2 regions of the Nocardia sp. 2TAF39 genome follow, and region 2 is predicted to be linked to the other one. Evidence: predicted binding sites of a transcription regulator. Region 2 holds the regulator's gene; the other holds the start of a gene.
What was found. Region 2 encodes HspR, which represses chaperone genes until heat shock. Its sites were predicted from a motif close to ANNTGAGTNNNNNNNACTCANNT; they were not measured.
Positions count from the first base shown of each region.

Region 1: lon (endopeptidase La) is a predicted target of HspR. The motif match lies at 11,365-11,387, and genes of this name have one in related genera.

Region 1 covers NZ_JBFRFQ010000027.1:20,749-37,086, reverse strand. The annotation lists gene AB4Z47_RS18290 (ABC transporter ATP-binding protein) at 1-606, shown strand, start outside; gene AB4Z47_RS18285 (alpha/beta hydrolase) at 658-2,151, opposite strand; gene AB4Z47_RS18280 (TetR/AcrR family transcriptional regulator) at 2,282-3,001, opposite strand; gene AB4Z47_RS18275 (MFS transporter) at 3,127-4,650, shown strand; gene AB4Z47_RS18270 (oxidoreductase) at 4,865-5,860, opposite strand; gene AB4Z47_RS18265 (DNA polymerase IV) at 5,907-6,977, opposite strand; gene AB4Z47_RS18260 (FAD-dependent monooxygenase) at 7,080-8,681, opposite strand; gene lon (endopeptidase La) at 8,857-11,286, opposite strand; gene AB4Z47_RS18250 (MarR family winged helix-turn-helix transcriptional regulator) at 11,701-12,177, shown strand; gene AB4Z47_RS18245 (hypothetical protein) at 12,335-13,690, shown strand; gene AB4Z47_RS18240 (TIGR03084 family metal-binding protein) at 13,822-14,613, shown strand; gene AB4Z47_RS18235 (hypothetical protein) at 14,964-15,683, shown strand; gene AB4Z47_RS18230 (SRPBCC family protein) at 15,856-16,326, shown strand; gene AB4Z47_RS18225 (ribonuclease H family protein) at 16,337-16,338, shown strand, end outside.
Region 2 covers NZ_JBFRFQ010000050.1:35,186-51,523, forward strand. The annotation lists gene AB4Z47_RS25440 (endonuclease) at 419-1,060, shown strand; gene AB4Z47_RS25445 (zinc-binding dehydrogenase) at 1,080-2,243, opposite strand; gene dnaK (molecular chaperone DnaK) at 2,725-4,572, shown strand; gene grpE (nucleotide exchange factor GrpE) at 4,569-5,222, shown strand; gene dnaJ (molecular chaperone DnaJ) at 5,247-6,404, shown strand; gene AB4Z47_RS25465 (heat shock protein transcriptional repressor HspR) at 6,404-6,802, shown strand; gene AB4Z47_RS25470 (FAD-binding oxidoreductase) at 7,345-8,514, shown strand; gene AB4Z47_RS25475 (hypothetical protein) at 8,617-9,291, opposite strand; gene AB4Z47_RS25480 (FAD-binding oxidoreductase) at 9,514-10,287, opposite strand; gene AB4Z47_RS25485 (FAD-binding oxidoreductase) at 10,318-11,475, opposite strand; gene AB4Z47_RS25490 (LLM class flavin-dependent oxidoreductase) at 11,696-12,580, opposite strand; gene AB4Z47_RS25495 (NADP-dependent oxidoreductase) at 12,644-13,579, opposite strand; gene clpB (ATP-dependent chaperone ClpB) at 13,880-16,338, shown strand, end outside.

The DNA of each region.
Region 1 (16,338 bases), on a different contig from region 2:
CTGGTTTCCCGGCTCTACGACGTCGACGGCGGCGCGGTACGGTTGAACGGCGCCGACGTGCGCGAACTGACTACCAGGTCGATCCGGGAGACGGTCGGACTCGTCACCCAGGACGGGCACCTGTTCCACGACACCATCCGGGCCAATCTGCTGCTCGCCCGGCCCGGGGCGACGGAGGACGAACTGTGGGACGCGTTGGAGCGCGCACGGCTGCGCGATCTGGTCGCGTCACTGGTGGACGGGCTGGAAACGGTGGTCGGCGAGCGCGGCTACCGGCTCTCCGGCGGTGAGCGCCAGCGCCTGACCATCGCCCGCCTGCTGCTCAAACAGCCGCGGGTAGTGATCCTGGACGAGGCGACGGCGTCACTGGACTCGACTTCGGAAGCCGCCGTGCAGGAGGCGCTCGCGGAAGCATTGGACGGCCGGACCGCCCTGGTGATCGCACACCGCCTGTCCACGATCCGCGCGGCCGACCAGATCCTGGTGCTGGAGGACGGTCGAATCGTGGAGCGCGGCACCCACACTCAGCTGTTGGCCGCCGACGGTCGCTACGCGGAGTTGTACCGCACCCAGTTCGCCGACGAAACCGACACCGTCGCCGCTTGACCTATCCGCTGGCCCGGATGAGACCGATCATCCTGGGTCGGCGGTGCCCGCCTACAGCGGTGACTGATCCGCGTAGCAGGTGACGTCGGTATCCGGCAGACTTCCCACGCTGAAGTATGTGTTGATCGCGTTGTTCACGCAGCTGCTCAGTTCGGGCCGGAATGTCATGTGGATACGGACATCCTGCAGCGTCACCATCCGCGACTCGGACAAGTCCTGATGCAGTCGGACGCCATGGGCATAAGGAGTTCGCGCATCTCCCGTCGCCTGCACAATGAGCACGGGCACCGAATTCCGGACCACAGTCGGAGGTTCGACCGGCCGAGGCCAGAAAGCGCACGGCTGAATGTTGCCTGCCAGCGCGCCGAACACCGGTTGTGTGGCACGGGTCTCTTCGATGTTGCGCCAGTACCAGGTCGGGTCGATCGGTGCTCCGACATCGCCGCAGGCGATCTGCGCCAGCACCGAGTTCTCGTTGTCGCGCAGCGCCTGCACGATGGCGCGAAGCCGAGGAGTGCGCGATGTCGTGGGCGGACCGCCTGCGGCATCGGCGATCTCCCGCACAGTGGTGGCCAACGCTTCGTTCAGCCGGAAGCTCGTCAGCAGAGAGTGCAGGACGAACGGAAACCAATGATCGTCGATCGCAAAGCCATCGATGACAATCGGTTGACGTGCGGCGACCCGAACGAGCTCCTCGATCTTCGCCCGCACCTGCTGCGGAGTCGCGCCGAAATGAAATTCGTCATCCCGAGCGGCGACCCATCCGGCCCAGTCGTCCAAGGCGATCTCTTCTGCCGGACCCCAATCCTGGACCAAGCCCTCCCAATACCGGTCCGGATCGATCGCACTGTCGAGCACTACCCGATCGCTGCGCTCGGGGAACATCTGCGTGAACACCGCCCCGAGGTACGTGCCGTACGACAAGCCGTAGAAGTTGACCTTCTCCTCGCCAAGGGCGCTTCGCACAATGTCGATGTCGCGCGCGGTGTTGCGCGTGGTGAGCTGCCGCAGCTTGTTCGGATCACGAATCAGGCAGGTCGCGGCCATCCCAGCGGACTGAACGGTGTCGTGCACGAATCCCAGCGGCTCCAGACCCGCCGACCGAATCATCTCGCCTACCGGCCAGCCGCACCGAGGACTCTGACCGGACTCGCCGATCCCGCGCGGATCCATGCCGATCAGGTCGTAACTTGCCAAGACCTCCGGTGACAGCACATCACCGAGCAGGTCCAGACTGTCCAGACCCTCCGCACCGGGACCGCCTGGATTCGACAGCAGAATTCCTCGCCGCCGCGCCGGATCGCCGGCCTTCACCCGCGAAATCGCCACGGTCATCGTGCGATCGTCGGACTTCCCGTAGTCGAGCGGCACCAGTACATCGGCGCACTCGCCACCGGCCTTGTCTACATTCTCGACGCCGCAAGGCTTCCACTCGAGCCGCTGGTGATAGAACCGGTCCAACCCGATCGGGTGCGAGTCGTCCACCGGGTCGGCCCGGCTGTTTGCCGGCACAGCCATCAGCAGGGACACCGCCACTACAGACATCGAACGCCTGAACAGGTTCGCCGACAACAGACTTCGCCTCTCGACATGAGCGATCACGCAGGTTGGTGCGACGTGAACCGTAGCTGATTCGGCGGTTCGGTTGTGGTAACCCACACCCCCTCAGAGTGAATCAAGCATTTCGGCGCGCATCGAGTCCGTCCAGCACGCGGTCCAACCCGTAGTGGAACTTCCGCGCACGCGTCTCCGCCGGGTCCCCGTCCCAATCGGCCTGCTGAACTCTCGGAAACTCCAGCGCCGCTTGCTCTGCGGCGGGCCGGAGATCGGCGATCAGCTCTTTCTCGGTCTGTCCGCTGCGCGCCAGCATGCTCAGCCATGCCGCCTCGGTGATGCCCATGCCCACCACGTAGCTGATCACCGTGCCGATGCCGTCGCTGGCCTCGTCGCCGGGAAATCCGCCTGCCTGGAACAACCCGACCATGCGATCGTTGAGCCGCATCACGTTCGGGCCCAGGTAGGACAGGCCGACCTGGCCGAGCGTCGAGGCCATCCACGGGTGCCGCAGGATCATCGCGCGCAGGCTTTGCGCACACTCCTGTGTCGCCGTGCGCCAGTGCGTCGGATCGTCGATCTCCGGAACGCTGATCTCGCCGTACACCTCGTCGACCACCAGCTCGACGAGCTCGTCGCGATTGGCCACGTGTCGGTAGAGCGAGGTGGCGCCCGCGTTCAAGCGCGCACCGAGCTGGCGCATGCTCAGCGCCTCCATCCCCTCAGCGTCGAGCAGTGCGACCGCTTCGACCACGATCTGCTCCCTGGTCAGCGCCGGCTGTTCCCTGCCGCGCCGCGGGCGCGTCCACACCGAACCCACCTGCTGTTTCTCCACGGGCATGTTGACTCCTTCTGTCGCGCCCAGCCTAGCGCACAATGTTCGCACTTGCGAACCTAAGAAATTGATGCGTACATTGTTCGCATTACGCGAACAATGTACGCAACACTGCTGGAAGAGGTTTTCCGATGGACACGACACCGACCCGCGACCCGAAGCGCTGGTGGATACTGATCGTGCTGTGCCTCAGCACGCTGGTTCTGGTCATCGACAATTTCGTCCTTGCCGTGGCGGTGCCGCCGCTGGCCGAGGACCTGGAGGCGACCGCACAGGACATCCAGTGGATCCTGGACTCCTACATCCTGGTCTTCGCGGGACTGCTGCTCACCGCGGGCAGCCTGGCCGACCGATTCGGCCGACGCCGGGTGATGGTCGTCGGCCTCGCCCTGTTCGGGTTCGCCTCACTGGGGACGACGCTGGCCGCCAGCCCGATCGAGATGATCGTGGCCCGCACCGTGATGGGCGTCGGCGGCGCGCTGGTACTTCCGAGCACGCTGTCGATCCTGATCACGGTGTTCGATGACGAGGAGCGGCGCAAGGCGATGAGCTTCTGGAGCGCCGCGTCGGTGCTCGGCCTGGTCGGCGGACCTGTGCTCGGCGGAGTGCTCATCGCGCACTTCTGGTGGGGGGCAGCGTTTTTGATCAATATTCCGGTCGCGGTCCTCGCCATCGTCGCCGCGCTCACGTTGATGCCGGAGTCCAAGGGGCCGTGGACCGAGCCCGACCTGCCTGGCGCCGTCCTGTCCATGGTCGGCATGACCGCACTGGTGTGGACCATCATCGAATTCCCCAAAGGTGGTTTCGATCATGCAAGCACCCTGATCACGCTCGCCACCGCCGTCGTGGCACTGGCTGCCTTCGCGATCTGGGAGAAGCGGGTGGCCCACCCGATGGTTCCGCTGAGCCTGTTCCGCAACCGGGATTTCAGCGGCGGCAGCTTGTCGCTGACCCTGGTCCAAGTGGCCAATGGCGGCCTGCTGCTGGTGCTGACCCAGTATCTGCAATTCGTACTCGGCTACTTGCCGACCGAGGCGGGCCTGGCGTTCATCCCGATGATGGTCGCGTCCATCGTGTTCAACGGGCTGGGCGCGGGACTCGGCAGCAAGGTCGGCAACCGGACGCTCGCCGTCACCGGCATGCTGATCTCAGCGGTCGGACTCGGTCTGTTGGCAGGCATGTCCGCCGATAGCGGCTTCGGAATGCTGGCCGTAGCACTGGTGGTGCTGGGCGTGGGTGCCGGCCTTGCACAGCCCGCGGCCATCGCCGCGCTGATGGGTGCGGTGCCGCGAGAGCAGGCCGGTGTCGGTTCCGCGCTGAACGACACCATTCAGCAGGCCGGCGCCGCGCTCGGCATCGCCGTTCTGGGAAGCATCCTGTCGAGCACCTTCACCCGCAGCATGCCCGAGTCGGCGCCGGAACTCGCCGAGCACTCGATCACGGACGCTCTCGCCGTCGCCGCCCGGACCGGAAACACCGAACTCGTCACCACCGCCCGCGACGGGTTCACCTCCGCCATGTCGACCAGCTTCCTCGCGGGTGGCGTGGGCATCCTGGCCGCCGCGATCGTCGCCTTGTTTCTCATGCGCAACACCAAGCCAGCCCGTGCGGACCAAGCCGAAGAGCCCGCCGAGGTGACGGCACTGGCCGAGTAGCAGACACCCTCGCGAAGCCCGGCTCGATCACTCGAGCCGGGCTTTCACAATGCGGTTCGGTGCGGGAACAGCCGTGCGAGGGACCGGTCGCGACGTACGGCGACCGAACCTGATTCTCTCGTAAGCCACAACTGTCCCGGCGATCAAGGCGGCGCAGGTCGCGATCGAAGACACACCGCCGACGCCGAGAACGACGGCCCAATCGACCCTTACGTCAGAATTCGTCTGCTACACCGAGAACCGTTCGGCCCGAGTGGGTTCCGTCCTTGATCGAGTGCAGCACGCGCTCCGCATCGGTGATCGCCGCATACCGCTCCAGGACCGAAAGGTGTTGTGGGCGCAGCTCGTTGCCGAGCCTGTTCCACAGTTCCCGGCGCTTCTCGATCGGGACGTTGACCGAATCTATGCCGAGCAGCGCGACCCCGCGCAGGATGAACGGCATCACCGTGGTGGGCAGATCGGACCCGCCGGTGAGCCCGCTGACCGCGACCGCGCCGCCGTAGCCGATGGCGCTGAGGATGTAGGCGAGCGAGGTGCCGCCGACGCTGTCCACCGCCGCCGCCCACCGCGCCTTGGTCAGCGGCCGAAGCTTGGCGCTCGGGTCTTTCGGCAGACGACCGATCACCTCGTTGGCGCCGATCTCGCTGAGCAGGTCGCGCGCATCGGACTTGCCGGTGGAGGCGATGACCTCGAACCCGAGGCCGGAGAGAATGTCCACACTCACGCTGCCTACACCGCCGGTCGCGCCGGTAACCAGCACCGCGCCGTCGTCCGGGGTGAGGCCACGGTCGAGCAGGGACTGCACGCTCAGTGCCGCGGTGAAGCCCGCGGTGCCTAGTGCGGCGGCGTCGCGCGGGCTCAGCTCCTCCAGCTCGACCACCCATTCCGCGGGCACTCTGGCGTATTCCGCGAAACCACCGTTGTGTGAGACTCCGATCTCGTAGCCGTGCGCGACCACCAGGTCGCCGGGCACGAAGTCGTCGTCCGAGGACGAGACCACTTCGCCGGTGATGTCTATGCCGGGCACGATTGGGTAGTTGCGGACGACGCCGCCACCCTTGGTGATCGCCAGGCTGTCCTTATAGTTCGCGCTCGAGTAGTGCACTTTGATCGTCACTTCGCCCGGCCCGAGGAATTCCTCGTCGACCTGCTGCCGGGTCAGGACGATCCCACTGTCCGATTCGTGTGCCACCATCGCCCAGAACTCCATGCCGACGAGCATACGAGTGCGGGACCCAGTGCCGTGGATGCCACGACTAGTCCGGGACGAGTTCGAGCCGGACGCCGAGCAGCCGAACCGGGCGGTCGAGCTCGAACCGATCGATGATGTGCAGCGCGGTCTCCGCGATCCGCGCGACGTCGATCGTCGGTTCGGGCAGCTTCTCCTGCTTGCTGCGGGTGTAGAAGGTGTTGGTGCGCACCGTCACGGACACGCGGGTGCCGACCCGGCCCGCGGCGGCCATCTCCTCGGCGACCTCCGTTGCCAGCCGCGCCACCTGGGCACGAATCTCGCCGGGATCCGTGAGATCGTGCGGAAATGTCTCGGATTTGCTGCGGCCTACCGGCACTCGCGGCTCAGTGGTGACATCGGTGTCGCCCTTGCCGTGGCCGAGCACCCAGAGATACGGGCCGGTGTTGGGCCCGAACTCGGCGGCGAGGCGATGCCGGTCCGCTGCCATCAGATCGCCGACGGTGTCGATGCCCAGATCGGCCAAGCGGGCGGCGATTCGATTGCCGATGCCCCACAGTGCGTTCGTCGGACGGTGGGCCATCACGTCACCCCAGTTTCCGGCGGTCAGGCGGAAGACGCCCGCGGCTGCGCCTGCGCCCGTGGCCGGTTCGGCCGACGACTTGCCCGACGACTTGGCGAAGCCGGTCGCGAGTTTGGCGGTGAGCTTGTTGTCACCGATGCCGATCGAACAGGTCAGGTGCAAACGAGCGATGGCGGCACGAATCTCGTGTGCGAGACCCTCCGGGTCGTCGGTGTCGGCGGCGAGGAACGCCTCGTCCCAGCCCCACACCTCGACCCGCCCCGGGAAAGTCCGCAGCAGGGACATGACCTCGTCGGATGCGTCCTCGTATGCGGCCATGTCCAGCGGAAGGAACACACCCTCCGGGCACTTGCGCTGGGCGCTGCGCAGCGCCATCCCGGCTCGCACGCCGAACGCACGCGCCGGATAGGACGCGCAGGTCACCACCTTGCGCGGTTCGGTGGGGTCGCCGTGCCCGCCGACGATGACCGGTAGGCCGCGCAGTTCCGGATGGCGGCGGAACTCCACCGCCGCCTGGAACTGGTCGAGATCGACGTGCAACAGCCACCTGGCCATATGCCGTTTTTACCGCAGTGGTCCGACAAGCCGTCGGAATTCCGGGGGGATCGACCAGCCAGTGCGGCCCAGCGGTGTGGGTTGTCCTCGAATGACGCGGTACTAGGCGGACGCGGCGGCGCGGATATCGGCCTTGGTCCGGCCCGTGAGCGTGCGCACCACGGCCGTGAGTGAGGCAGGGGACAGGCCGGCGTCGGAACGCGCCGCGACGACGCCGTCCGGCCGGACGATCAGCGCACCCCCTTCCGGCAGCCCGGTGCGCGCGCACCACAGATCGGCGGGCAACGCGTCGACGGTGAGTTCGAATCCGTGGTCGCGCTGCGATTCCGCCGCTGCCACATGCCACACTTCCGCAGTTCCCGCGACGAGGATCGCGAAGCCTGGGCCGGCGAGGTCGAGGGTGGAGACCTGTTCGTCCGCATCGATCCACAGATGGGGCAACCGAGTACCGACCTGACCGGTCAAGGTCTCGACGTGCGACGCGGATTCGCCGCCGATGACCGCGTTCGAGCAGTATCGGTACCGGCTCATGACAGTGCCGAAATCCATTTGCCGCGCGAGGTCGCCGACGTTGTCGGCGGTCGGCAGGCCGTAGCGGGTCGCGAAATCGGTTCCGAGACGTGCCTGTTCGGCGGCGATGAGCGCACGCGGCCTTCGCTCGTCCTGGTAGCTGTCCAGGAGTTCGTCCCCGCCGACACCTGACAGCACGGCCGCCAGTTTCCACACCAGGTTGTGGGCGTCGGCGATTCCGGTGTTCGCGCCGTAGCCGCCCCACGGCGCGTGCCGGTGCGCCGCGTCGCCGACCAGGAATACCCGGCCGCGGCGGTACTCGTCGGCGATGAAAACACCTGTGTCCCAAGCCGTTTTTGCGAGCACACGGACGGGGATATCGGGCACGCCGATCGCGGCGCGAATCAGGGCAGCGCACCGATCGTCCAAGTAGTCGGCGAGTGTCTCGACGGTCGGGTCGAATTCGAGGTGGAACGACCACTCGTCGGTGTTGTTCTTGGACAACACCAGGCAGCGTACGTCGTCGTTGCGAATTTCGCACTGGCTGAAGGTACGGCCGCCGAGCACCTCGGTGAGATCGACGCGGACGAACGCGTTGATGTAGTGGTGCGTAGGCGGCAGATCCCAGCCGGCGATGCCCAGTGCCCGGCGGATCGAGCTGCCCGCGCCGTCGGCGGCGAGCAGGTAGTCGGCCCGCAGGATCGATTCGCCGGAGCGATCACGCAGGGTTGCCGTCACGCCCTCGTCATTCGCACCGAACGCGACCAGTTCGGCGCCGAAACGCAGATCGCCGCCGCGCTCCCGGGCCGCCGCGGCGAGCAGCGGTTCCAGCAGTACCTGCGGCGCGAAACAGAACTGCGACGGGCTGGGTTCCGCGGACGCGAGCACCCGATGCAAGCCATCGAGATTCAGCGGCGTCGCGGTCCGCAGCGTGGCACCCCGGCTTGCGCCGCCGAACGCGCCCACCTTCAGTGCCGTCGCGGCCAACTGCTGGATGCGGCGCTCGAGGCCGACCTGCCGGAACAGCTCGACGGTCCTGGTGTGTACGCCGCGCGAACGCGGCAGCACCGAGGCCTGCTCGCGGCGCTCGACGAGAAGGTAAGGGACGGCGTGGTACTCGAGAAACAACGCGGCGGACAGTCCGACCAGGCCGCCGCCGACGATCAGAACAGGTACATGGTGCACAGTGGTCATGTCGCCAGACTGCGCTGCGGCGCTTGCACCGGCCTTGCGCGCCGATTGCGCGCAACCTGGACGATCTCGGCAACAGTGATATGGCGGCTGCCGTCACAATGAGCCGTCGGCGCACTCGACACACACGAACGGGCCGGGCACGGAAAGATTCCGTACCCGGCCCGGTTCGACGCTGTCAGGCGGTGGCCGCGAACGCCGGGCGTTCCACGGCCGGTTCGGCGACCGGCTCGATGGCGTAGGCCAGGATGTCGGCCACGTCGGCGACGGGGCGGACGTCCAGTGCGGCAAGCACTTCCGCGGGGACGTCGTCCAGGTCCGGCTCGTTACGTGCCGGGATGAACACCGTCTTCAGCCCTGCCCGCTGGGCGGCGAGCAGCTTCTGCTTGACGCCGCCGATCGGCAGCACCCGTCCATTCAGCGTGACCTCGCCGGTCATGCCGACATCCGAGCGCACCTGACGATCCAGCGCCAGTGACACCAGAGCGGTGACCATGGTGACGCCCGCCGACGGCCCGTCCTTGGGCACCGCACCCGCCGGGAAGTGGATGTGGATATTGCGATCCAGCACCGACGGTTCGATGCCGATCTCCTCCAGGTGCGAGCGCACGTAGGTCAGCGCGATCTGCGCGGATTCCTTCATGACGTCGCCGAGCTGGCCGGTGAGGGTCAGCGAGCGCTCGCCCTCGGCGGCGTTGGCCTCGATGTAGAGGACGTCGCCGCCCGCGCCGGTCACGGCGAGACCGGTCGCCACACCCGGGACGGCGGTGCGTTCCACCGAATCGGGGGTGAAGCGCGGACGACCCAGGTAGTCCTTCAGGTCGCCGAGACCGATCGTCAAGGATTGCGCGCAAGCGCCACCCTGCTCGGATTTCACCAGCGCCTCATAGCCCAGTTCGGAGTCGTAACCCGATCCGACCGGAGTGGTTCCGTCCTCGGACTTCATCAGCGCGTCGTCGCGGAGTTCGGGGTCGTACCCCGAACCGGCCGGGACGATTCCATCCTCGGACAGCCGGGTCGCAGCCTTACGCAGTGCCTTCGCGATCAGCCGCTCCATCTGCCGGACACCGGCTTCCCTGGTGTAGTTCGCCGCGATCTCGCGCAGCGCCTCCTCGGTGATGGTCACCTCGTCGGCGGTGAGCGCGTTGCGCTCCAGCTGCCTGGGCACCAGGAAGTCACGGGCGATGGCCACCTTGTCGTCCTCGGTGTAGCCGTCGACGGTGATCAGTTCCATCCGGTCCAGCAGCGGGCCGGGGATGGTCTCCATCACGTTCGCTGTGGCGATGAACAGCACGTCGGACAGGTCGAGGTCCAGATCGAGGTAGTGGTCGCGGAACGTGTGGTTCTGCGCCGGATCCAGCACCTCGAGCAGGGCAGCGGCCGGGTCGCCGCGGAAGTCGGAGCCGACCTTGTCGATCTCGTCGAGCAGGACGACGGGGTTCATCGAGCCCGCCTCCTTCATGGCGCGCACGATGCGACCTGGCAGAGCACCGACGTAGGTGCGCCGGTGACCCCGGATCTCGGCTTCGTCGCGCACGCCGCCGAGGGCGACGCGAACGAACTTGCGGCCCAGCGCCCTTGCCACGGACTCCCCGAGCGAGGTCTTGCCGACGCCGGGCGGCCCGACCAGCACCAGCACCGCGCCGGAGCCGCGTCCGCCGACGACTTCCAGGCCGCGGGCGGCCCGACGGGACCGGACGGCCAGGTACTCGACCATGCGGTCTTTGACCTCGTCCAGGCCGTGGTGGTCGGCATCCAGGACCGCGCGGGCGGCCGAAACGTCGGTGCCGTCGGTGGTTTTCACCGTCCACGGCAGCTCCAGCACGGTGTCCAGCCAAGTCCGGATCCAGCCGGATTCCGGGCTCTGATCGCTGGCCCGCTCCAGCCTGACGACCTCGCGAAGCGCTGCCTCGCGGACGTTGTCGGGTAGGTCGGCCTGCTCCACGCGGGTGCGGTAGTCGTCGGCGCCGTCGGGCTCGTCCTCGCCGAGTTCCTTGCGAATGGCGTTGAGCTGCTGGCGCAGCAGGAACTCACGCTGGCTCTTCTCCATGCCCTCGCGGACGTCTTCGCTGATTTTCTCGGTGATCTCGGCCTCGGCGATGTACTCCTTGGTCCACTCGATCAGGGTGGTGAGCCGCGCGGCCACGTCGGGGGTTTCGAGCAGTTCCCGCTTCTGCTCGGCGGTCAGGTACGGCGCATAACCGGCCGTGTCGGCGATCGCCGACGGGTCGGCCAGCTGATTGACCGCGTCGATGATCTGCCAGGCCTCGCGCCGCTGCAGCACCGAGACGACCAGCTTCTTGTACTCGGCCGCCAGTTCCTTGGTCCGGCCATCCGGTGCGGAAGTCTCGACCGGCTCGGCCTCGACCCACAGCGCGGCGCCGGGGCCGGTGACCCCGTGTCCGATCTTGGCGCGCCGTTCGGCTTTCAGGACGGCCGCCGGTGCTCCACCGCGCATCCGGCCGACCTGTTCGATGGTGGCGACCACACCGTAGGCGGCGTAACCCTCGGTCAGCCGCGGCGCGAGCAGCACGGCCTCGGTCTTGGCGGCGCGTGCGGCGTCGATCGCGGCCTGGGCGGATTCGTCCAGTTCGATGGGCACGACCATGCCCGGCAGCACGATCGGATCGGTCAAGAACAGCACCGGCAGGTTCTGTGGTGTAGTCACGTGTTCGACCCTTCCAAAAGTTGAGCGATGCCTACTCAACCCCGGTGTTCCCGCGTTTGTTCCGCCCCGCTCAGCTCGTTCGCTTCGAGCGAAACGTAGGTCTCGGGAAACACGTTCTCCAGAATCCGAATGTCTCACGAGCCATTCGGATTCTGGTCTTGGCGACTCTGCGACACGGCCGACCGGAAGGGGACACATCGGCTGCGGTCGATCATGATCTGGGTCGCCCGGTTCATGGTCGCGCGGCGATTCGCAGTCCTACACAACTCACCACCATGGATTCGTTCCTGATCATCTCTCGAGCGGATAAGTGTTGTGTGATCTGATGACACAACATTCAAAAGAGGAGGATCGGTGCGGCGAGCTGAGGAACTGCGCTATCTCGTCTTGGCCATTCAGCGCGAGGGAAATCGGAGACTCTCCGCGGATCTGCGGCCGTTGGGTTTGACCCCCGCACAGGCCGAAGTTCTCAGGGTGCTGACCGATTACCAGCCACTGACCCTCGCCGGCCTCGGTGAACTGCTGGTCTGCGAGACCGGTGGTAGCCCGAGCAGGCTTGTCGATCGGCTGGTCACCATAGGCCTGATCAAGAGAGAAGCAGCGCTCGACGATCGGCGCCGGATCACGCTCACACTCACCGCGAAGGGAGAACGACTGTCGTCGAAAGTGGCCGAGATCGAAGAACGGCTGTACCGGACGATCGACGAGGTCACGGACGGCCAACCCATCGATGCGGCGCTCGAGCTGATGCGAGGCTTCGCCAGCTATTTTCCCGCCGTGCAATCCGTCGGGCGTCGTGCCATCCCTCGGAGCGCTGAGCCGAACGGTTGAACCTGCCGCTCGCGCGCCCATATATCCCGGGCTGATCACCGAGAACTGTCGACGCGGGGTGCCCGCGCCGCGTTGACACCCCTCCAACACAATGAGAGCGTGGGGGCCTCGATATCTCATACCGGCGATCCGCCGGCTCGGCCCAGGGAGTCCATCGATGTCGTCGCTCGCCGCTGGCGTGCTCATCGACTGGGAAGAGTTGACCGGGCAGTCGAAGTTCGTCGTCGACCTGATCACGTTCCCGATCTTCAGCGCGCTGGCGGGCTGGCTGACCAACTGGACCGGCGTGCTGATGCTGTTCTGGCCGGTGCGCTTCCGCGGCGTCCGCGTTCCCGGCCTGCACGTGCTCTATCCCTACTTCCCGCGCCGGGTCCAGGTGCTGCCGACCTTCTCCGGCGACGGGCGTCGCCTCGGATTCCAGGGATTCATCCCGGCCCGCGCAGAGAAGATGGCCAGTATCTGCGTGGACAAGGCGCTGATGCGGATCGGCAGCCCTAAGGACTTCATCCACGAACTCGACTTGGACGGTATCGCCGACTACATCGCGATGCTCGCACGCGAACAGGTGCGACCGCTGGTCGACGAGCTGATGTATCGGGAGAACCCGGACCTGTGGCGCACCGTGCCGCGCGCCGCCAGGCAGCTGATCTACCAGCGGGTGGATCGGGAACTGCCCGCACTGTCGCGCCGGGCGTTCGAATCGCTCGGCGACAACGTCGACCAGCTGATCGACATCAAGGGCTTCGTCATCCGCTACCTGCGGGAGAACCCGGCCATCCTGAAGGATCTGACCACCACGATCGCGGCACCCGAGCTGCGATTCATGGTGCGGATCGGGTTCCTCGGCGCGCCGTTCGGTCTCCTGCTGGCCCTGTATATGCATGTGCACCAGCACATTCCGGTGATCGGCTCGGTGCCGGGCTGGGTGATCGTACTGCTCGCTTCCGCGGCGATCGGCGTGATCGTGAACGTCATCGCCGTGAAGATGGTGTTCGAGCCGGGTGACCCGCAGCCGAGGTACAAGTACCTGTGGAAGCAGGCACTTCTCGCGAAGCGGCAGCCGCAGGCGGCGACCGACCTCGCACACATCCTGGCCTACCAGGTGTTGACCCTGCCGAACCTGTCGAAGGAGCTCCTGGACGGCCCGAACAGGGACAAGACCAGGCAACTGCTGGAGCACCTCATCGCCGACGAGATCAATCGCCAGCTCGGGCTCACCACTTCGTTCGTGCGGGCGGCGCTCGGCCGTCGCCAGTTCGACAATCTCACGGTGGGCGCGGCGGGGGCAGCAGTCGGCCTGGCGCCGAGCCTGGTCGAGGACGAGGAATTCACACGCGAGCAGGCGAAGGCCATTGACGAATTCGCCGTGCGCAAGCTCCGGCGGCTGACGCCAGGGGAGTTCATGGAAATGTTCTACGCGTCGGTCGAGCAGGATGCCTGGCTGCTCTACCTGCACGGCGCGGCCCTCGGCTTGGTCGTCGGCACCGCGCACATCGCGGTTTTCGGCTGGTAGCCGGGCCGAGCGCCGCGTAACCACAGGACGGGGGAAAATACAAGCACGCACGCTTGCATTTTTCTCGATCCGCTGCGAAGCTGAACCGCGACGGCACCCGAGGCGGTGTGCCCCGATCGGCAGGGGAACGGATGGCTGACCTCGAAGCGCTACTCGGCGACTTCGCCGCCGAATGCGCGGATCTGGAACGACTCGTCGCCCCGTTGGCACCGACGGACTGGGCGCGGCCGACCCCGGCGGCCGGCTGGACCATCGCGCACCAGATCGGCCACCTGGCCTGGACCGACGAGATCGCGACCATCGCCGCCGCGGACGCCGGCGGCTTCCAGAAACTGATAGCCGATGCGGGGCCACGTGCGCTCACCTTCGTCGACGAAGCGGCCGAGCTAGCCGCGGCCGCATCGCCCGCCGAACTGCTCGACCGATGGCGGAACGGACGCACGACCTTCGCCGACGCGCTGCGCGCGGTGCCCGTGGGCGTCAAGCTGCCTTGGTTCGGTCCGCCGATGAGCGCGGCTTCGATGGTCACCGCCCGCATCATGGAGACTTGGGCACACGGGCAGGACGTGGCCGACACCCTCGGAGTCGCAAGGGCTCCCACCACGCGCCTGCGCACCGTGGCGCACATCGGCGTGCGGACCAGGAACTTTGCGTACACAATGCGCGAAAAGACCCCTCCCACCGAGGAATTCCTGGTTGAGCTGACGGCGCCTGATGGCGCGATCTGGTCTTGGGGACCCGCGCAGGCCGTGCAGCGAGTAACCGGACCCGCAGTGGACTTCTGCCTGCTGGTGACGCAGCGTCGCCATCCGGACGACCTCGCTATCGAGGTGCATGGAGAGGACGCCGCTGAATGGCTCACCATTGCACAGGCTTTCGCGGGTCCGACGGGAAAAGGCAGGACAGCGGGCCAGTTCACCTGACCCGCTGACACCCGACCCGGTCCGAAGATTCGGGAGCGGGCGAGCGCCACACTTGGGTGCGCCGTTCGTGTCGACGGCCGGACGCCATTGGCCGGGTGTCTCGATGTGGCAGTCGAGAATGACGCTCGCCAGCTACGCGATTGTTTACCCGCTCGTGTGCCGGCGGAAACATTAAAGGCCCCGGCATCCGGTACCGTCTGGGCGCGGTAGTCACGGCGGCACCACATTGTGATCCTGATCTCTCCCACGCGGCGTAGCCACCGGCAACCCCGGTAACCTGGACAACCGTGCGACTTTCGATGATGCGGGTCGCTCTGTTGAGGAGCAGCAACGGAGACAAAGGACGCATCGTGACAGCACACAGACCTGCCCAGCTTGCACGGCACACCGCCATCGTGCTCGCCGGAGCCACCAGCCTCAGCCTGACCGTCGTCGCGGGCGCGTACATCGTGCAGCAGATGGCCGATGCGCAGCGCCCCGGCAGGGAACTCGCCGCACCGCTCGCCCCGGCCGAGCCGAAGCATGCTCACCGCGGCGGCCCGATCGGCGCCGATCCGATGCCGACCGGCCGCAGCTTCGCGCTGCCCACGGCGTACACGCGACAGCTGCCCACGGTGTACACGCAACAGCTGGCAGCCGAACCGACACTCACAGAACCACGTAGCGATTCGACCCAACACACGCCGACGAGCCGGGGCGGCAAGGTCGGGCTGAGCAACGCCTTTGTCGAGGCGCAGTTCGCCGAGGCCGAGACGGACACCGTCTCGGTCACGATCGACACCAATGCGCTCGCCCTGCTCACCGGCCACCTGCCCACTCCGATGCCAGAACGGCTCGGTGCCGAACCGTCGGCCGTGACCACGGTGCGCACCGATCTCGACATCCACGGCGGCGAGGTGCGGTTGGCGTTCTCCGACCCGACGCTCGGCGAGCACAACCTGCGCCTGAGTCGTTGTCCTGAGTCCACGGCAACTCCGGAGACGACCCGCCCCGCGGGCATCGGTTCCGAGCCCGCCGTCGAGACCACGGTCGCGCTCCCGCGTGACGCGGACCACGGCATCTCGGCGTAACCCGATCGCCGAGCACATCGTCGACGAGCCCTTGGGCAGCGGCGCCCGCCCGGACTCTCGAGCAACCGTCCAGTCCTGATCTGAAAATGCGTCGCACCAAATTCCGGTCACCTCTCGAATAAAGAGGAGAGCTGTAGTACTTTTAACGCCAGTCGTGGGACAGGGAGGGCCTATGGGCCACATCAAGTACGCGAGTGACGTCGGAGCCCCGGTAGAAGTGGCTTTCACCTACACCGACAACCACCTCTTCGTACCGAATTGGATGTTCGGCATCGCGAACTTCGAGCCGATCGGCGAACTCGACCGCGGCCTCGGCGCAGCCTTCGCGGCCACTACCCGTCTCGGGCTCTGGCGACAGACCGTGACATGCGAGGTCACCGAATACCGCCGCAACGCGGTGATCGGGTATACGCTCCGTGGGCGTTTGACCTGGACATTGACGCTGCGCTTCGACCCGCTCGGCTACGGGAGGTCGGTGCTGACGTCCGAGACGGAGTACAGTCCACCGCGCGGATTCGCCGGGCGCCTGTGCGTCGGTCCGGTGGATTCCGCCGCGAAGTCGGCACTGCGCCGCACGGAGACCCAATTGCGAAGGGAGATAGAGGAATTCCACGTTACCGATCTTGTCGGTCGGATTGCGTAGGGTGCCACCTAT
Region 2 (16,338 bases):
CAGCCAAAAGCAGCCCGTCGCCTGGCGTTCCGAATCGCACCCGACCCCCTTTGCCTGGCTTCCAGTCACGCAATTTTTCCACGGATCGCAAGCGGCAGATGGCAACTCGGGAACTATGGTCCAGCTCGAGTTACATTCGACCAGCGGGCGGAGTCTCGTCAGGGGCGGCGGACCTGTCATGTGCACGGCCCGAATATGGCACGAGGGTAATCACGATTGGGCGGGCCGTTTCCTTGTCACCTGATCAGGGCCTCGGCGGATGGCACGCATACTCGGCCAGGGATCGGACCGAGGTATGCCCGCTTATCGCATCGGTATCGGCGCCGGTGCTGTCTCGGTGCGCGTAGGTACACACCCACCGACATGGTGTATCGCACGACCTCCTGGGTACGCAGCCGGTAAACGAGAGGAGGTCGCAATGAGTCAGCAGGATGTGGTGCACGCGTTGCTCGACCGGGCGGGCAAGGGATACGCGGTGGAAGCGGGCATCAAGCTGGACGACAAACCCGCTCCGCTGTTCCAGCTGCTCATGCTCGCCGTGTTGCTCAGCGCCCGGATCTCCGCCGATATCGCGGTGGCGGCCGCGCGGGAACTGGTCCACAGCGGCTACCGCACGCCGCAGCGCGTCGCCGACGCGGACTGGCAGGACCTGGTGGACGCGCTCGGCAGGGCGCACTATCGCCGCTACGACGAGAGCACCGCGACGAAGCTGCGCGCCAGTGCCGCACACGTGCTCGACCGGTACCACGGTGACCTGCGGAAACTCGGCGAGGAGGCGCGAAACGACCCGAAGCGCGCGGCCGAACTACTACGCGAATTCCAGGGCATCGGGCCGACTGGAAGCGATATCTTCTTGCGTGAGGTCCAGGACATCTGGACCTGGGTCCGGCCGCATTTCGACGAACGCGCCCTCCGCGGCGCCAAACGTGTCCGGCTTCCGGATGATCCCGATCGGCTGGCCGATCTCGCGCGCGACCACGCCGCGGATCTCGCCGCGGCGCTGGTGCGGGTGACGCTGGACGAGAAGATCGCCGACGAGGTACTCGCCACCGGGCGGTGACGTCGACCCTGGTAACCCGTCAGACCGGGGTGGCAGCGGAACTGCTCGGATCCACCAGGATCTTCGCGTGCTGCTCCGGATTGCCGAGGGCGGTGAAGGCGTTCTCCACACCGGCCAGCCCGACGGTGCCGGTGATCAGTGGTGTCGGATCGACCTTTCCTTCGGCGAGCATGTGTAGGGTGTCGCGGAACTCGCCGGGGTCGTAGCCGAGCACGAACCGCAGTTCGATTTCCTTGTTGATCGCTATCGCGGGCTGGAAGCGGTCGGTTTGCATACATACGCCGACTACGACAACCCGCGACAGCGGCGGCGCCGCGGTGAGGATCTGATCGATGATCCCCGGCACACCCACGCATTCGAAGATCACCGGTCCGGCCGGTCCCGCGTTCAGCGTGTGCGCCAGCCGGAAGACGTACCACCACGGTAGGTTCGGGACGCGCCGCAGCCGCTCCATGGTGTCGAAGCCGAGGCCGAGGATGTCGGCGACGCCGTTGATCCTGCTCTTCTTCGGTGCGGCCGTCCACGGTGACTCGGTGGCCGGGTCGACCACGACGTCGGCGCCGCACGCGGTCGCGAGTTCCCTTCGGCGCGGTGAGAAGTCGCTGGCCACCACGGTACGCACGCCTGCGGCCTTCAGCATGCTGATCACCGCGAGGCCGATGGGGCCGCAGCCGATGACGAACGCGGTTTGCCCCTTCCCGACCTTGCCTCTGCGCACGGCGTGCCAGGCGACCGCCATCGGCTCGGTGAGTGCGGCGTGTTCGGCGGACAATCCGTTCGGCACCGGCATGGTCATCGATTCCTGGACAACCACCTGCTCGGCGTAGCCGCCGGGCGCCGCGGTCGACAGGCCGACCAGGTGTGGCTGCCTGCCGTGCCGCACGATCGGCAGGGCTACCACCGGTGTGCTCGCCTTCCATCGTTTGCGACAGCCAGGCCCGTAATCGAGTATCGCTCCGCTGAATTCGTGTCCGAGCACCACACTCTGATCCGACCGCATGAAGTGGTCGTACCCGGTGGCAACGGCCAGATCCGCCATCTCGTCGGCATGTGTCCGGGCGTGCAGGTCGGAACCGCAGATGCCGCAGCGGGACACCCTGATCAACAGCTGGCCAGGGCCGGGACTCGGCGTCGGCAGGTCGGCGACCTCGAACTTCGTGTCGGTGACGACGGCGGCCCTCATGGCGACTCCTCGGATCGGCGGCGTACGCCGGGCGCCTGGTCCGGTCACCCTGTCGCCACCCTACTGCCCGGTAATGGGCACGAGGGCGAAACGGAAACACGGGCGTCGACGGCTCCGCGGGTTCGACGCTCGTGCGGCTGCCGCGGAAGCTTGCGACGGCCAATGCGCTCGAGCCGGACATCCATCCCGGCGGCACTCGCTGAAGTCTCTCGGGTTCGCGCCGCCCTGTTTTTTCGGATCGCGGGAATCAATCGCGCCGGTCGCGCGTTGAGCTGTTCGGTAATGTTGAGTGGGTCCGACTCAAGTTTGGGTTGACTCCCGGTGTCCGGTGGGTGCAAGATTGAGCCGACCACGCTCAGCGTTGCTGGGACCGTGCTCCGTGAGGTGCTGGGGCGAGGTCTCGCGGCGCCCGTCGGGCGCCGTTGGGCGGCTGTTCGCCCGGCACCGGCACAAATAAGTACGTCAACTAGGAGGAACCATCATGGCTCGTGCGGTCGGAATCGACCTCGGGACCACGAACTCGGTCGTCGCCGTTCTCGAAGGCGGCGAGCCGGTCGTCGTCGCCAACTCGGAAGGATCGCGCACCACCCCGTCGATCGTCGCGTTCGCGAAGAATGGCGAGGTACTGGTCGGTCAGCCGGCCAAGAACCAGGCCGTCACCAACGTCGACCGCACCATCCGCTCGGTCAAGCGGCACATCGGCACCGACTGGTCCGTGGCCATCGACGACAAGAAGTACACCGCGCAGGAGATCAGCGCCCGTGTGCTGATGAAGTTGAAGCGCGACGCCGAGGCCTACCTCGGTGAGGAGATCACCGACGCGGTCATTACCGTTCCCGCGTACTTCGAGGACTCCCAGCGGCAGGCCACCAAGGAAGCCGGTCAGATCGCGGGCATGAACGTCCTGCGCATCGTCAACGAGCCCACCGCGGCCGCGCTCGCGTACGGCCTGGACAAGGGTGACAAGGAACAGACCATCCTGGTCTTCGACCTCGGTGGCGGCACCTTCGACGTCTCGCTGCTGGAAATCGGCGAGGGCGTCGTCGAGGTCCGCGCCACCTCCGGCGACAACCACCTCGGTGGTGACGACTGGGACGAGCGGGTCGTGCAGTGGCTGGTCGACAAGTTCAAGGGCAGCTCGGGCATCGACCTGACCAAGGACAAGATGGCGATGCAGCGGCTTCGCGAGGCCGCTGAGAAGGCCAAGATCGAGCTGAGCTCCTCGCAGAGCACCTCGATCAACCTGCCCTACATCACCGTCGACGCGGACAAGAACCCTCTGTTCCTCGACGAGCAGCTGACCCGCGCCGAGTTCCAGAAGATCACCTCGGACCTGCTCGACCGCACCCGTGCGCCGTTCCAGTCCGTGATCAAGGACGCGGGCATCAAGGTGTCCGACATCGACCACGTCGTGCTCGTCGGTGGCTCCACCCGGATGCCCGCCGTTTCCGATCTGGTCAAGGAACTGACCGGCGGCAAGGAGCCCAACAAGGGCGTGAACCCGGACGAGGTCGTCGCCGTCGGCGCCGCCTTGCAGGCCGGTGTGCTCAAGGGCGAGGTCAAGGACGTCCTGCTGCTCGATGTGACCCCGCTGTCGCTGGGTATCGAGACCAAGGGTGGCGTGATGACCAAGCTCATCGAGCGCAACACCACCATCCCGACGAAGCGTTCGGAGACCTTCACCACGGCCGACGACAACCAGCCGTCGGTGCAGATCCAGGTGTTCCAGGGTGAGCGCGAGATCGCCTCGCACAACAAGCTGCTCGGCTCCTTCGAGCTGACCGGCATCCCGCCCGCCCCGCGCGGAGTGCCGCAGATCGAGGTCACCTTCGACATCGACGCCAACGGCATCGTGCACGTGACCGCGAAGGACAAGGGCACCGGCAAGGAGAACAGGATCAAGATCCAGGACGGCTCCGGTCTGTCCAAGGAGGAGATCGACCGGATGGTCAGGGACGCCGAGGCACACGCCGCCGAGGACAAGGCCCGCCGCGAGGAGGCCGAGACCCGCAACCAGGCCGAGTCGCTGGTACACCAGACCGAGAAGTTCATCAAAGACAACGAGGACAAGGTCCCCGCGGACGTCAAGTCCAAGGTCGAGGCAGCCATCGCCGAGGCGAACGAGGCGCTGAAGGGTACCGACATCGCCGCGGTCAAGGCGGCCGTCGAGAAGCTGGCGACCGAATCGCAAGCGCTCGGCCAGGCGATCTACGAGGCGTCCGCCGCGGACGCCGCCGCGTCCGGCAACGGCGCGTCGAGCTCCGCGGACGATGATCAGGTCGTGGACGCCGAGGTCGTGGACGAGCCGGTCGACACGGAGAAGAAGTGACACAGGGCAACTCCGAACAGGAGCCGATCACCTTCGTCGACAACCGGAAGGTCGACCCGGAGACCGGGGAGATCCGGGAGCAGGCCGCGGACAACGGCGCCGCGGCCGAACCCGCCCCGGCCGCGGGCAATGGTGCGCAGCAGTCCGAGGCGCTCGCCGACACCATCGGTGGTGAGCTTGCCGAGCGGACCGCCGATCTGCAGCGGCTGACCGCCGAGTATGCCAACTACCGGCGCCGCGTCGAGCGCGACCGCAAGGCTGCCATCGACGCCGCCAAGGCGTCGGTGGTCACCGAACTGCTCGGCGTGGTCGACGATCTCGACCGGGCGCGGGCGCACGGTGACCTGGAATCCGGGCCGCTGAAGTCGGTCGCCGACAAGCTGGCGGCCGCGCTGCAGAAGCAGGGTCTCGAGGAGTTCGGTTCGGAGGGTGAGCCTTTCGATCCGACCCTGCACGAGGCCGTGCAGCACGAGGGCTCCGGACATGACCCGGTGATCGGCATAGTTATGCGCAAGGGCTATCGGTTCGGCGATAGGGTGCTTCGGCACGCGCTCGTCGGGGTAACCGATGGCGTAGCCGATCTGGCGGAGACCGCCGATCGGCCGCCGGAAGAGGCATCGGACGTTGATGCCGACACGAACGACCGATAAGAACGCGAGAGGAGGAGATGCTCGGTGAGCCAACGGGAGTGGATCGAAAAGGACTTCTACAAGGAGCTGGGTGTTTCCTCCGCCGCCTCGCAGGATGAGATCAAGAAGGCGTACCGCAAGCTCGCGCGCGACTTGCATCCGGACGCCAATCCCGGCGACACCAAGGCCGAGGAGCGGTTCAAGACCGTCAGTGAGGCGCATGCCGTGCTGTCGGATCCGGCCAAGCGCAAGGAGTACGACGACACCCGCAAGCTTTTCGCGGGTGGCGGTTACGGTCGCGGTGGGTTCAGTCCCGGTGCCGGTGGGGGTTTCTCGCAGGAATTCAACATCGGGGATATCTTCGGCGGCGTGAACGCGGGCGAGGGTGGCCTCGGTGACCTGTTCGGTGGTCTGTTCAACCGGGGCGGCACACGGACCGCGAGCCGCCCGCGGCGCGGCGCCGACGTGGAGACCGAGACGACGCTCGGTTTCCGCGAAGCGGCACAGGGCGTCACGGTTCCGCTGCGGATGACAAGCCCGTCGCCGTGCACTACCTGCCACGGCAGCGGCGCAAAGCCGGGGACCAGTCCACGAGTCTGCCCCATCTGCAACGGAACCGGCATCGTCAGCCGCAACCAGGGTGCGTTCGGCTTCAGTGAGCCGTGCGACGATTGCCGCGGGACCGGCTCGATCATCGACGACCCCTGCGCCGACTGCCGTGGCAGCGGGATCCAGAACCGCACGCGCACGATTACGGTGCGGATTCCCCCGGGAGTCGGTGACGGTCAGCGGATCCGGTTGGCCGGCCAAGGTGAGGCGGGACTGCGCGGTGCGCCGTCTGGTGACCTGTTTGTCACCGTGCACGTCAGCCAGGACAAGGTCTTCGGCCGCAACGGCGACGACCTGACCCTGGTGCTTCCGGTCAGTTACAGTGAATTGGTATTGGGTACAACGGTTTCCGTGCCCACACTGGAGGGTCGAGTCGGCGTGAAGGTGCCTCCTGGTACTGCCGACGGTCGCATCCTGCGGGTGCGTGGCCGTGGCGTGCCCAAGCGCGGCGGCGGCGCCGGTGACCTTTTGGTCACCGTCAAGGTCGCAGTGCCACAGAAGCTGGACAGCGATGCCATCGACGCGATGAAGAGCTATCAGGAGGCGGAGAAGGCCAGCGGATTCGATCCACGTGCGGGATGGGCAGGTGCGTGATGTCGTCAGATCCGAAGAAGGCGTCCGCTGGTTCGCGTGCCGAGTTCTTCATGATCTCGGTGGCGGCCCAACTCGCGGGCATGCACGCGCAGACACTGCGCACGTATGACCGGCTGGGATTGGTGACGCCGCAGCGCACTTCGGGCGGTGGACGCCGTTACTCCGCGCGGGACGTGGAGCTGCTGCGCGAGGTGCAGCGGCTGTCCCAGGACGAGGGCGTCAACCTAGCGGGCATCAAACGCATCATCGAACTGACCAATCAGGTGGAGGAACTGCGCCAGCACGTCGCCGAACTGTCGGCCGAGCTGGAGCGGCTGCGGGCTGGCTATCGGCCCGATCTCTCGCCGCCGCAACGCAGCACGGCGTTGGTCGTCTGGAAGCCGCGCAACCGGCGCTGACGACAACGAATACCGTCGGGCCCCCGGCCACGGGTCGTGAAGCGCGATTCGGGACCGGGGGCCCGCTGTCGTTTCCAGACGCCGGGCCTCGAGAATAGCCGACAGTAAACCAGAACATGTTCCGCGGAAGTCGTTTGCATCCCGCTATTTCGATATAGAGCCGAAGGGGCGAATCCACCGCCGTTCGGTCGCCGGCGCCCTTGTCGTTTACTTGTTCGGACCTCGGCTCGCCTACCGCGCATGTTGCCCCAGGGTCGCTACAGCAGACCGATCGGGATGGAATTTCCCAAGGCAGCCTTGCTGATTCGGCGAGTGCGCGACTGATTTTTCGCCAGATCAACCGTCTTCCAGTCGGTTTCTATGGCGTGTCTTGTTTCCTATCCTCGTTTCGACGGAATTACATACGAGATATTCGAGCGGATTACTCCGTAGCTGGCAAACCTCGCCTACACTTCGTTACCATCGACTGCTGTCGAGTGTCCCGCAGCACCGCACTCGTCGGCACGGTTTGTGTTCGAGTGCGAAATGGGGTTGTGACACAAATGGATTCGCGCACTGTCGCTTTGATCAGAACAACTTTCAAGGCGGTTGCTGCGGAGGAAGGGGGGTCGGAGAAACTGGCAAGATCGTTCTACGCGATCTTGTTCACCGACTACCCGCACGTCCGCGATTTCTTTCCGGCCGCCATGGACGCACAGCGAGATCGCCTCGTCAAGGCGATCGGCTACACCCTTGATCGGCTGGAGGAGCCGAACAAGCTGCTCCCCTTCCTCGCCCAATTGGGCAGGGACCACCGCAAATACGGCGTGCAAGCCGAGCACTACCTCGCGGTGGCCTCCTCGTTGAAGGCGGCCGTGCAGGTGTCCGCCGGCACCGAGATGTGGACCGACGAGGTCGACCGGGCGTGGGACGAGGGTCTGAAGATCATCGCCGACACCATGATCGGCGCGGCGGAGAAGGAGACGACTCCGCCCGTCTGGACCGGCACCGTGATCGAACGCCGCGAGGTGCTGTGCAACCTGACCATCGTCCGGCTGCAACTCGACCAGCCCATGCAATACGCCGCCGGCCAATACGTGAGCGTGCAGATTCCGTCCCGGCCGCGCATGTGGCGCTATCTCTCGCCCGCCGTGCCCGCGAACACCGACGGTGAGATCGAATTCCACGTGCGCGGCGTGCTCGGTGGCTGGGTCAGTTCGGCCATCGTCGGCCAGACTGCCGTCGGCGACCAGTGGCTACTCGGCTCGCCGCTCGGCGGCCTCGGCGTCCCGCGCAACCTCAAGCGCAAGATGCTGATGATCGGCTGCGGCACCGGTATCGCGCCGCTGCGCGCACAGCTCATGGCGATGGCTCAGCGACGGGCTAATCCGAAGGTTCACCTGTTCGTCGGCGGTCACAACCCGTGCGACCTCTACGACCTGGAGACGTTGAGCAACCTGGCGGTGGCCAATCGCTGGCTCACCGTCACGCCGGTCACCGAGCACGAAGAAAACCCTTGGTGGCACCTTGAACCCGAGGGGCCACACCCGCCTATGCCCGTCCTCGAACCGCGAATCACAGGCCAGATCGGCAAGGTTGTCGCGAGCTTCGGTGCCTGGGCCGACCGGGACGTGCAGATCTCCGGCTCGCCGTCGATGGTGCAGACTACGAAGTTCCGTCTGATGGCGGCGGGGGTGCCCGCGAAGAACATCCGCCACGACCCGCTGTTCTAGGGGTGCTGGTGAGGTTCGGGTCGCCAACCGCAGACGAGGTAGCCGACGCCGAAATCCGCGCCGCACGAGGCCGTCACGACCCTGGTCGCCCGTAGGCACAGCTCACCAGTGACGGTTGCAGCATTCGATGTGCAGTTCCGAGTACGGATTGCGGCGGTCCGGGGTCACCGGGTTGCGGCGTCCGATCCCGATCTCTGCGCAGCAGTGCGTGTCGGGGGAGGTGGCGAGGTGCGCCGGACACTCCTCGGCGAGTCCGCGTATCTGGTTACCCGCGAGGTCGTAGGCGTGACGACTGCCGATGAGGAAAAGGGTGTCGGCGGCGATGGCCCAGCGCAGGTGGTCCCGGAACTCGCGGTGGGCCCATTTCAGGTGATCCTCGAAGCCGAACGCGCGGAATGCCCGGGGCGGGAGCTTCACTTTGTGGACGGCCGGATTGGACAGGCGCATGCGGACCTGCTTCCACCTGGATACCGGGAACGCGAGGCTGTGGTGCAGCAGTACCAAATCGAGCTTGTTGTTGCCGTATTCCGCACCGCAGGAGGAATCACTGGAACGCAGTGGCAGGTAGACCAGGCTGTGCGGGGAGCGTGCGGCCAGCCACCATGCAATCGCGAGGTTCACGGTCGCGGCCTTGTCCACGGAGAGCTGTGCCCCGAGCCGTCCCTTGTGCAGCGACGCGTGGTCGATCGGGCGTGCGGGACGGATGACCCGGTAGTGGTCGCTGCCCAACCGCACAGCGCTGACCAACGTTCGCCACTCCCGTCCTTCCAGTCTCACCGGTCACCCCCCGCTCCTTCCTGATCGGCGATGACAGTGTAGGCAGCGGCACCGACGGCCACCAGCGAATTGTGGACCGTGCGAAACGGTGGCCGGGCTCGACGATCCGGCCACCGATGAGTGCCCGCGACAAGGTCGAGCACGCGGACCACAGGGCAGGTGGAACGGACACGATCGGCTGGGAACACCCAGGCCCGTGCCGCCCAGGCCCCCTCTGCTGCGTTAGTAGAGCTGGCCGCCCTCCGCCTGGATCACCTCGGCCGGGGTGCCGGTTTCGAGCAGCCGGTCGACAGTCGCGCGCGTCATAGCAGGCGAGCCGCAGACCAGCACCTGGTGATTCAGGAACGCGCCATGCGACCCGAGAACGTCGGCGAGCGTGCCGTGCAGCATGTCGTCCGGCGGGAAACCGATGTCGACGCGGGACTGCTCGTACCACTCGTCCACCCAGCCGGGATCCTCCGGACTCTCCACTACGGGAATCACGGTGAGCCATGGCAATTCACCGGCCAGCAGGGTCAGCATGTCCGTGGCATAGAGGTCGCGCGGCGACCGCCCGCCGATGAACAGATAGGTGGGCGGCGGGTCCGGCCTGCGGGCCAGGTCGAGGATCTGCGCGCGCATCGGCGCCAATCCCGTGCCGCCCGCGATCATCACCACCTCGTCGCCGTCCGGGTCGACCGCGAACCCGCCGAGCGGGGCGCCGATCCGCCACTCGTCGCCCGGCTGGGTGTCGGCCACGATCGCGCCGCTGCACCATCCGCCCGGCACGGTGCGCACGTGGAACTCCAGCTTGCCGTCCAGTGAGGGCGGCAATGCCGGCGAGAGCCTGCGCCGCACGCCGGGCTGCTGCGGCACCTGCACCTCGACGGACTGGCCCGCGGCGAATGGCACGAACTCGCCGATCAAACGGATCACCGCGAGGTCGTGGCGCAGCCGATGATGGCCGACGACGGTCGAGGTCCATTCGGGCGCCTGATGCGCACCGTTACCGAGCATGCCCGGGTCCCCCAACGGGGCCTCCTTCACTCACACAGGGTCGCAGCTGATGATCTGCTCCGGCGTACCGACCGCGATCAGCGCGCGGCGGGTGTCCGCGATCATTCGCGCCGATCCGGCGATCTGGATCTGCCGATCCGCCCACGCGCCGAAGCTCGCGACTACGGCGCCAAGGTTACCGATCAGGCGCCGGTGCATGCCGTACGGTGCGTCTTGGGGCGGGTGCGGGTACCACCACGGGTTGGTCTTCTGCTCGCACACGGGAACGATGGTGAGCCACGGATTGCTCTGCGAGAGCTGCCACATGTTCTCCACGTCGTACAGGTCGCAGGGGTAGCGGCCGCCGATGAAGAAGTGCACCCGCGGGTTGATGCCACGCTGGCCCATCTCGATCAACTGGGCCCGCAACGGGGCGATGCCGGTACCCGCGCCGATCATCAGCACGTCACGGCCGCTGTCCCGGTCGACGTGCAGGCCGCCGAGCGGGCCCGCGATCTGCCACCGGTCGCCGACCCTGGTCTCGTTGACGATCGCCGGGCTCACCCACCCGCCGCGGATCTTGCGCACGTGGAACTCGATCTCGCCGTACGGGTTGGCCGGGATCGCCGGCGAGAAGTAGCGCCACATCTTCGGGCGCTGCGGCACGGTGACCGGCAGGTATTGCCCGGCCTGGTAGGGAATCGGGCCATCGGACTGCAGGCGAACGATGGCCAGGTCCTCGAGCACGCGGCGATGACCGACCACGGTCGCCGCCCAGTACGGTTGGGACTTGTCGGAGTTGGCGCCGATGGCCATGGACGCGGAGATCAGGATGGTGATGTCACGCCAACCCTCTTCCAGGCCGCGGTGCCAGGCGGGGCCGTTGTACACGCGGAACGCGGCAAGCAGTGCACGGCCCGCCACGTCGTAGTGTTCCGCCTGGACGCCGTACTTGCGGTGATCGCGGGCGAGCTGTTCCAGGAAACTCTGTGCCCGGTCCCAGTCCTCCAGGTGATCGAGCACGTACTGGATGGCGGTGACGACCCGCTTGGCCTGCATATCCATCGCCGGTGGGAACAGTTCGCGCAGCCGGGGGGCCTCGACGAACATATGACCGTAGAACGCACTGATCAACCGCTCGGGTCCATTCGGCGACTCGATCACCGAACGGAAATTGGCGCGGACCAGCGCAGCCGAACGCGCATCCACGACGTCGAGCTTCCTTTCCCTCAGTTCTGCCCGGGGACTTTATCCGTTACCGGCGGTCCTCCGCCGAACAAGTATCCCCGAAAATCCCGTGGTCGTGTGCGTATGGTCGGCAAGACCCGGCCGAACGGTAATCGGTCGGGAGGTTGCTGACCCATGATGTACCAGGCCGCGGCCGATCACCGCACGGCGCCATGGGGAATGAAAGGCTCGTTCCGGCCGGTCAACCCTCGGTGCCGACACGGACCGCGGGCACGACCTGCTCGGTATAACGACGGATCTGCTCGACCGGTTCCCCCTCGGTAGGCCAGAAGACGAATCCGTCGATGCGCTGGTCGCGATGCAGCGCGAGCAGGTCATCGACCCAGCGCTGGGGCGGGCCCTCCAGAAAGCCTTGATCGGAACCGTCCGCGGTGATGGTCCCGGACACGTTGTAGATCCGGCGCACCGACAGCGGGTCTCGGTCCGCCGCTACGGCAGCGTCGTCGATCCGCCTGCCGGCCTCGCTGAGGAACTCCGGCGGCGCCCATGCGGCCGAGGGCAGCCAGCCGTCGGCGCGCCGGCCGGTCAGCTCCAGCATGCGCGGGCCCTTCGCGCCGAGCCAGATGCCAGGGTGGTGCCGTGGGCGGGGGCCGGGGTGCGCGCCGGCGAGCGAGTAGAAGGCGCCCGGCACACGGACCGATCGTTCCTCGCTCCACATCGCGCGGATCACCGCGATCGCCTCGGCCAGGGCTCGGACCGACTCGCCGCCGGTCCGGCGGGGTCCGCCCATACCGGCGATGGCATCCCAGAACGCACCTGCGCCCAAGCCGAGCTGGATTCGACCGTTGCTGATGAGGTCGAGGGAAGCGACGGATTTCGCGAGCATGGCCGGATTGCGCAGCGGGAGGTTCGCGACGTCGGGGAAAAGGCTCACTCGCGTGGTCTGTGCCGCCAGGGCGGTGATCAGCGTCCAGGTGTCCAGGAAACGGCGCTGGTAGGGATGGTCCTGGATGCCGATCAGTTCGAGTCCGGTCGCGTCGGCGTACGCGGTCAGTTCGGCGATTTGTCGATAGTTGTCGGCCTCCGGGATCAGGAACAGGCCGAATTCTGCGGGGCGGGTGCTCATCACACACCTCCGGGCGTTTGCGCGGAAAGCTATCTTTCCCCGACGCGGGGTGGTCCGGGTTTCTCAGATGGCGAGCACGGTCTTGCCGCGCGCGCCGTGCGCGCCGATCACCGCGGGACCGTCCGCGAGCGGGACCGTCGCGTCGATCGGCACCACCACGTCGCCGTCGGCGACGCGCTGCATGAGCCGGGACAATTCCAGTGCGCGGCCCTTGGACTCCATGTTGCCGCCCTTGATGTCCCTGGCGCGCAACGCGTGCTCGGAGGCGGACCCGATGGTGGAGTAGACGGTCCCGCCGTCGCGGACCAGCGTGGTCAGCTCGGTCAGGGCCTCGGGCGGGCTCACCAGATCGAACAGGATGTCTATGCCACCGGGGTGCGTGGCGGCGACCTGGTCACGGACCGGCCCCACGGTGTAGTCGACGGTCTCGGCCGCGCCGAGCCTGGTCATCTGGTCGGCGGCCGGACCGCGCGCGGTCGCGATGACGTGCGCGCCCGCGATGTTGGCCAGTTGCACGAGGAACGAGCCGACGCCACCGGTGGCGCCGACGATCAGCACGGTCTGGCCGGGTTCGATCCGGGTGGCGTCCACGAGGTCCTGCGCGGTGACGCCCGCGGTCGGCAGTGCCGCTGCCGTGACGGTCGGGACGCCGTCGGGGATCGACACGAGAGTGGCGCCTTCGGGAAGCACCGCGTACTCGGCGAAGCTGCCGTGGCCTGCGGGCGGCGTGAGGAACTTGCCGACCACCCGGTCACCGACGGTGAACCGGCTGACGCCGCGGCCGAGCGAGGCGATGGTGCCCGCGCCGTCCACCCCGAGAATCATCGGAAAGTCGTGCGGCAGTTTGCCGTCCAGGTATCCGGTGGCCATGCGCTGGTCGAACGGATTGACCCCGGCCGCCTCGAGCTGGACCCGCACGCTCCCCGGCCCGGATTCGGGCATCGGCATGTCGGCCACCTCTGGCGTGGCTCCGAACTTCCGTACCACGATCGCGCGCATCCATTCGCTCCTTGATTCGGGCTGAAGAGTGATGCATCAACTGACGGCCGTGGTCATCGTAGGCATCCCGAGGGCGCCGACGCGGTGATTCGTCGCATTCGGCCACGTCGCGGCGTAGCGTTCGACCTGATCCTGCGGCGTGGGAGCGGCTTGACCGAGAACGTCAAACTTGAGCGGAACAGACTCAACCTTTCCAACGTTGAACGGTAAGGAACGGCGCCCGGCCGCGACGGCTTCGATCGGTGATCGCACCCGGAATCCGCTCGGCGCCGTGGGAATCGACCAGTAGGAAGGTGACTTGTGGACTCGTTCAATCCCACCACCAAGACTCAGGCGGCCCTGACCGCCGCACTGCAGGCGGCCTCCGCCGCGGGCAACCCGGAGATTCGTCCGGCGCACTTGCTGGTGGCGTTGCTGGATCAGACCGACGGCATAGCCGCACCCTTGCTGAAAGCCGTCGGAACAGATCCGGCGACCGTGCGGCGCGAGGCACAGGACATCGTGGACCGGCTGCCGAGCGCGACGGGCGCCACCACCACCCCCCAACTCGGCCGCGAGGCCCTTGCCGCGATCACCGCCGGCCAGCGTCTGGCCACCGAGCTCGGCGACGAGTACGTCTCCACCGAGCACGTCATGGTCGGCCTCGCCGAGGGCGACTCGGACGTGACGATGCTGCTCAGCAAGTACGGCGCCACCGCGGACGCGCTGCGCCAGGCGTTCACCGCCGTGCGCGGCAGCGCCCGGGTGACCAGCCCCGATCCGGAGGGCAGCTACCAGGCACTGGAGAAGTACTCCACCGACCTCACCGAGGCCGCCCGCTCCGGCAAGCTCGACCCGGTGATCGGCCGGGACACCGAAATCCGCCGTGTGGTCCAGGTTTTGAGCCGCCGCACCAAGAACAATCCGGTGCTGATCGGCGAGCCGGGCGTCGGCAAGACCGCGATCGTCGAGGGCCTCGCCCAGCGCATCGTGGCCGGCGACGTCCCGGAGTCGTTGCGCGGCAAGTCAGTCGTCGCACTCGACCTCGGCGCGATGGTCGCCGGCGCGAAGTACCGCGGTGAATTCGAGGAGCGGCTCAAGGCCGTGCTGGAGGACATCAAGAACAGCGCGGGCCAGATCATCACATTCATCGACGAGTTGCACACCATCGTCGGCGCGGGGGCCACCGGTGAATCGGCGATGGACGCGGGCAACATGATCAAGCCCATGCTGGCGCGCGGTGAGCTGCGCATGGTCGGCGCGACCACGCTGGAGGAGTACCGCAAGCACATCGAGAAGGACGCCGCCCTGGAGCGGCGCTTCCAGCAGGTGCTGGTCGGGGAGCCGTCGGTGGAGGACACCGTCGGCATACTGCGCGGCATCAAGGAGCGCTACGAGGTGCACCACGGCGTGCGGATCACCGATTCGGCGCTGGTGGCCGCGGCCACGCTGTCCGACCGCTACATCACCTCTCGTTTCCTGCCGGACAAGGCGATCGACCTGGTCGACGAGTCGGCCTCGCGGCTGCGCATGGAGATCGACTCGCGCCCGGTGGAGATCGACGAGGTCGAGCGCGCCGTGCGCCGCCTGGAAATCGAAGAGGTCGCACTGAGCAAGGAGACCGACGAGGCCTCCAAGCAGCGTCTGGAGAAGCTGCGCCAGGAGCTCGCCGACGACCGCGAGAAGCTGAACCAGCTGATGACCCGCTGGCAGAACGAGAAGAGCGCGATCGATCAGGTCCGCGTGTTGAAAGAGGAGCTGGAATCGCTGCGCGGTGCCTCCGAGCGGGCCGAGCGCGACGGCGATCTGGGCAAAGCGGCCGAGCTGCGGTACGGCCGGATCCCGGCGCTGGAGAAGCAGCTCGCCGAGGCCGAAAAGGCTTCCGCGACAGCAGGAGACGGCGAGGTGATGCTCAAGGAGGAGGTCGGCCCGGACGACATCGCCGAGGTGGTGTCCTCGTGGACCGGCATCCCGGTGGGCCGGATGATGGAAGGCGAGACGCAGAAGCTGCTGCGGATGGAGCAGGAGCTGGGCCGACGCGTGGTCGGGCAGTCCGAGGCGGTGCAGACGGTGGCCGACGCGGTGCGCAGGGCGCGCGCCGGTGTCGCCGACCCGAACCGGCCGACCGGCTCGTTCATGTTCCTCGGCCCGACCGGTGTCGGCAAGACCGAGCTGGCCAAGGCGTTGGCGGACTTTCTGTTCGACGACGAACGCGCCATGGTCCGGATCGACATGAGCGAGTACAGCGAGAAGCACGCGGTCGCCAGGCTGGTCGGCGCCCCGCCAGGCTACGTCGGCTACGACCAAGGCGGTCAGCTCACCGAGGCAGTGCGGCGCAGGCCGTACACGGTGGTGCTGTTCGACGAGATCGAGAAGGCGCACCCGGACGTGTTCGACATCCTGCTGCAGGTGCTCGACGAGGGCAGGCTGACCGACGGACAGGGCCGCACGGTCGACTTCCGCAACACCATCCTGATCCTCACCTCCAACCTGGGCGCGGGCGGTGATCGTGAGCACGTCATGAACGCGGTGCGTTCGGCGTTCAAACCGGAGTTCCTCAACCGCCTCGATGACGTTGTCGTGTTCCACGCGCTCGACGAGGAACAGTTGGAGAGCATCGTCGACATCCAGCTCGACCAGCTGCAGAAGCGGCTCGCGCAGCGCAGGCTGCGGCTGGACGTCAGCGACTCGGCCAGGTTCTGGCTCGCAGTGCGCGGCTACGACCCGGTCTACGGCGCGCGTCCGCTGCGCAGGCTCATCCAGCAGGCCATCGGCGACAC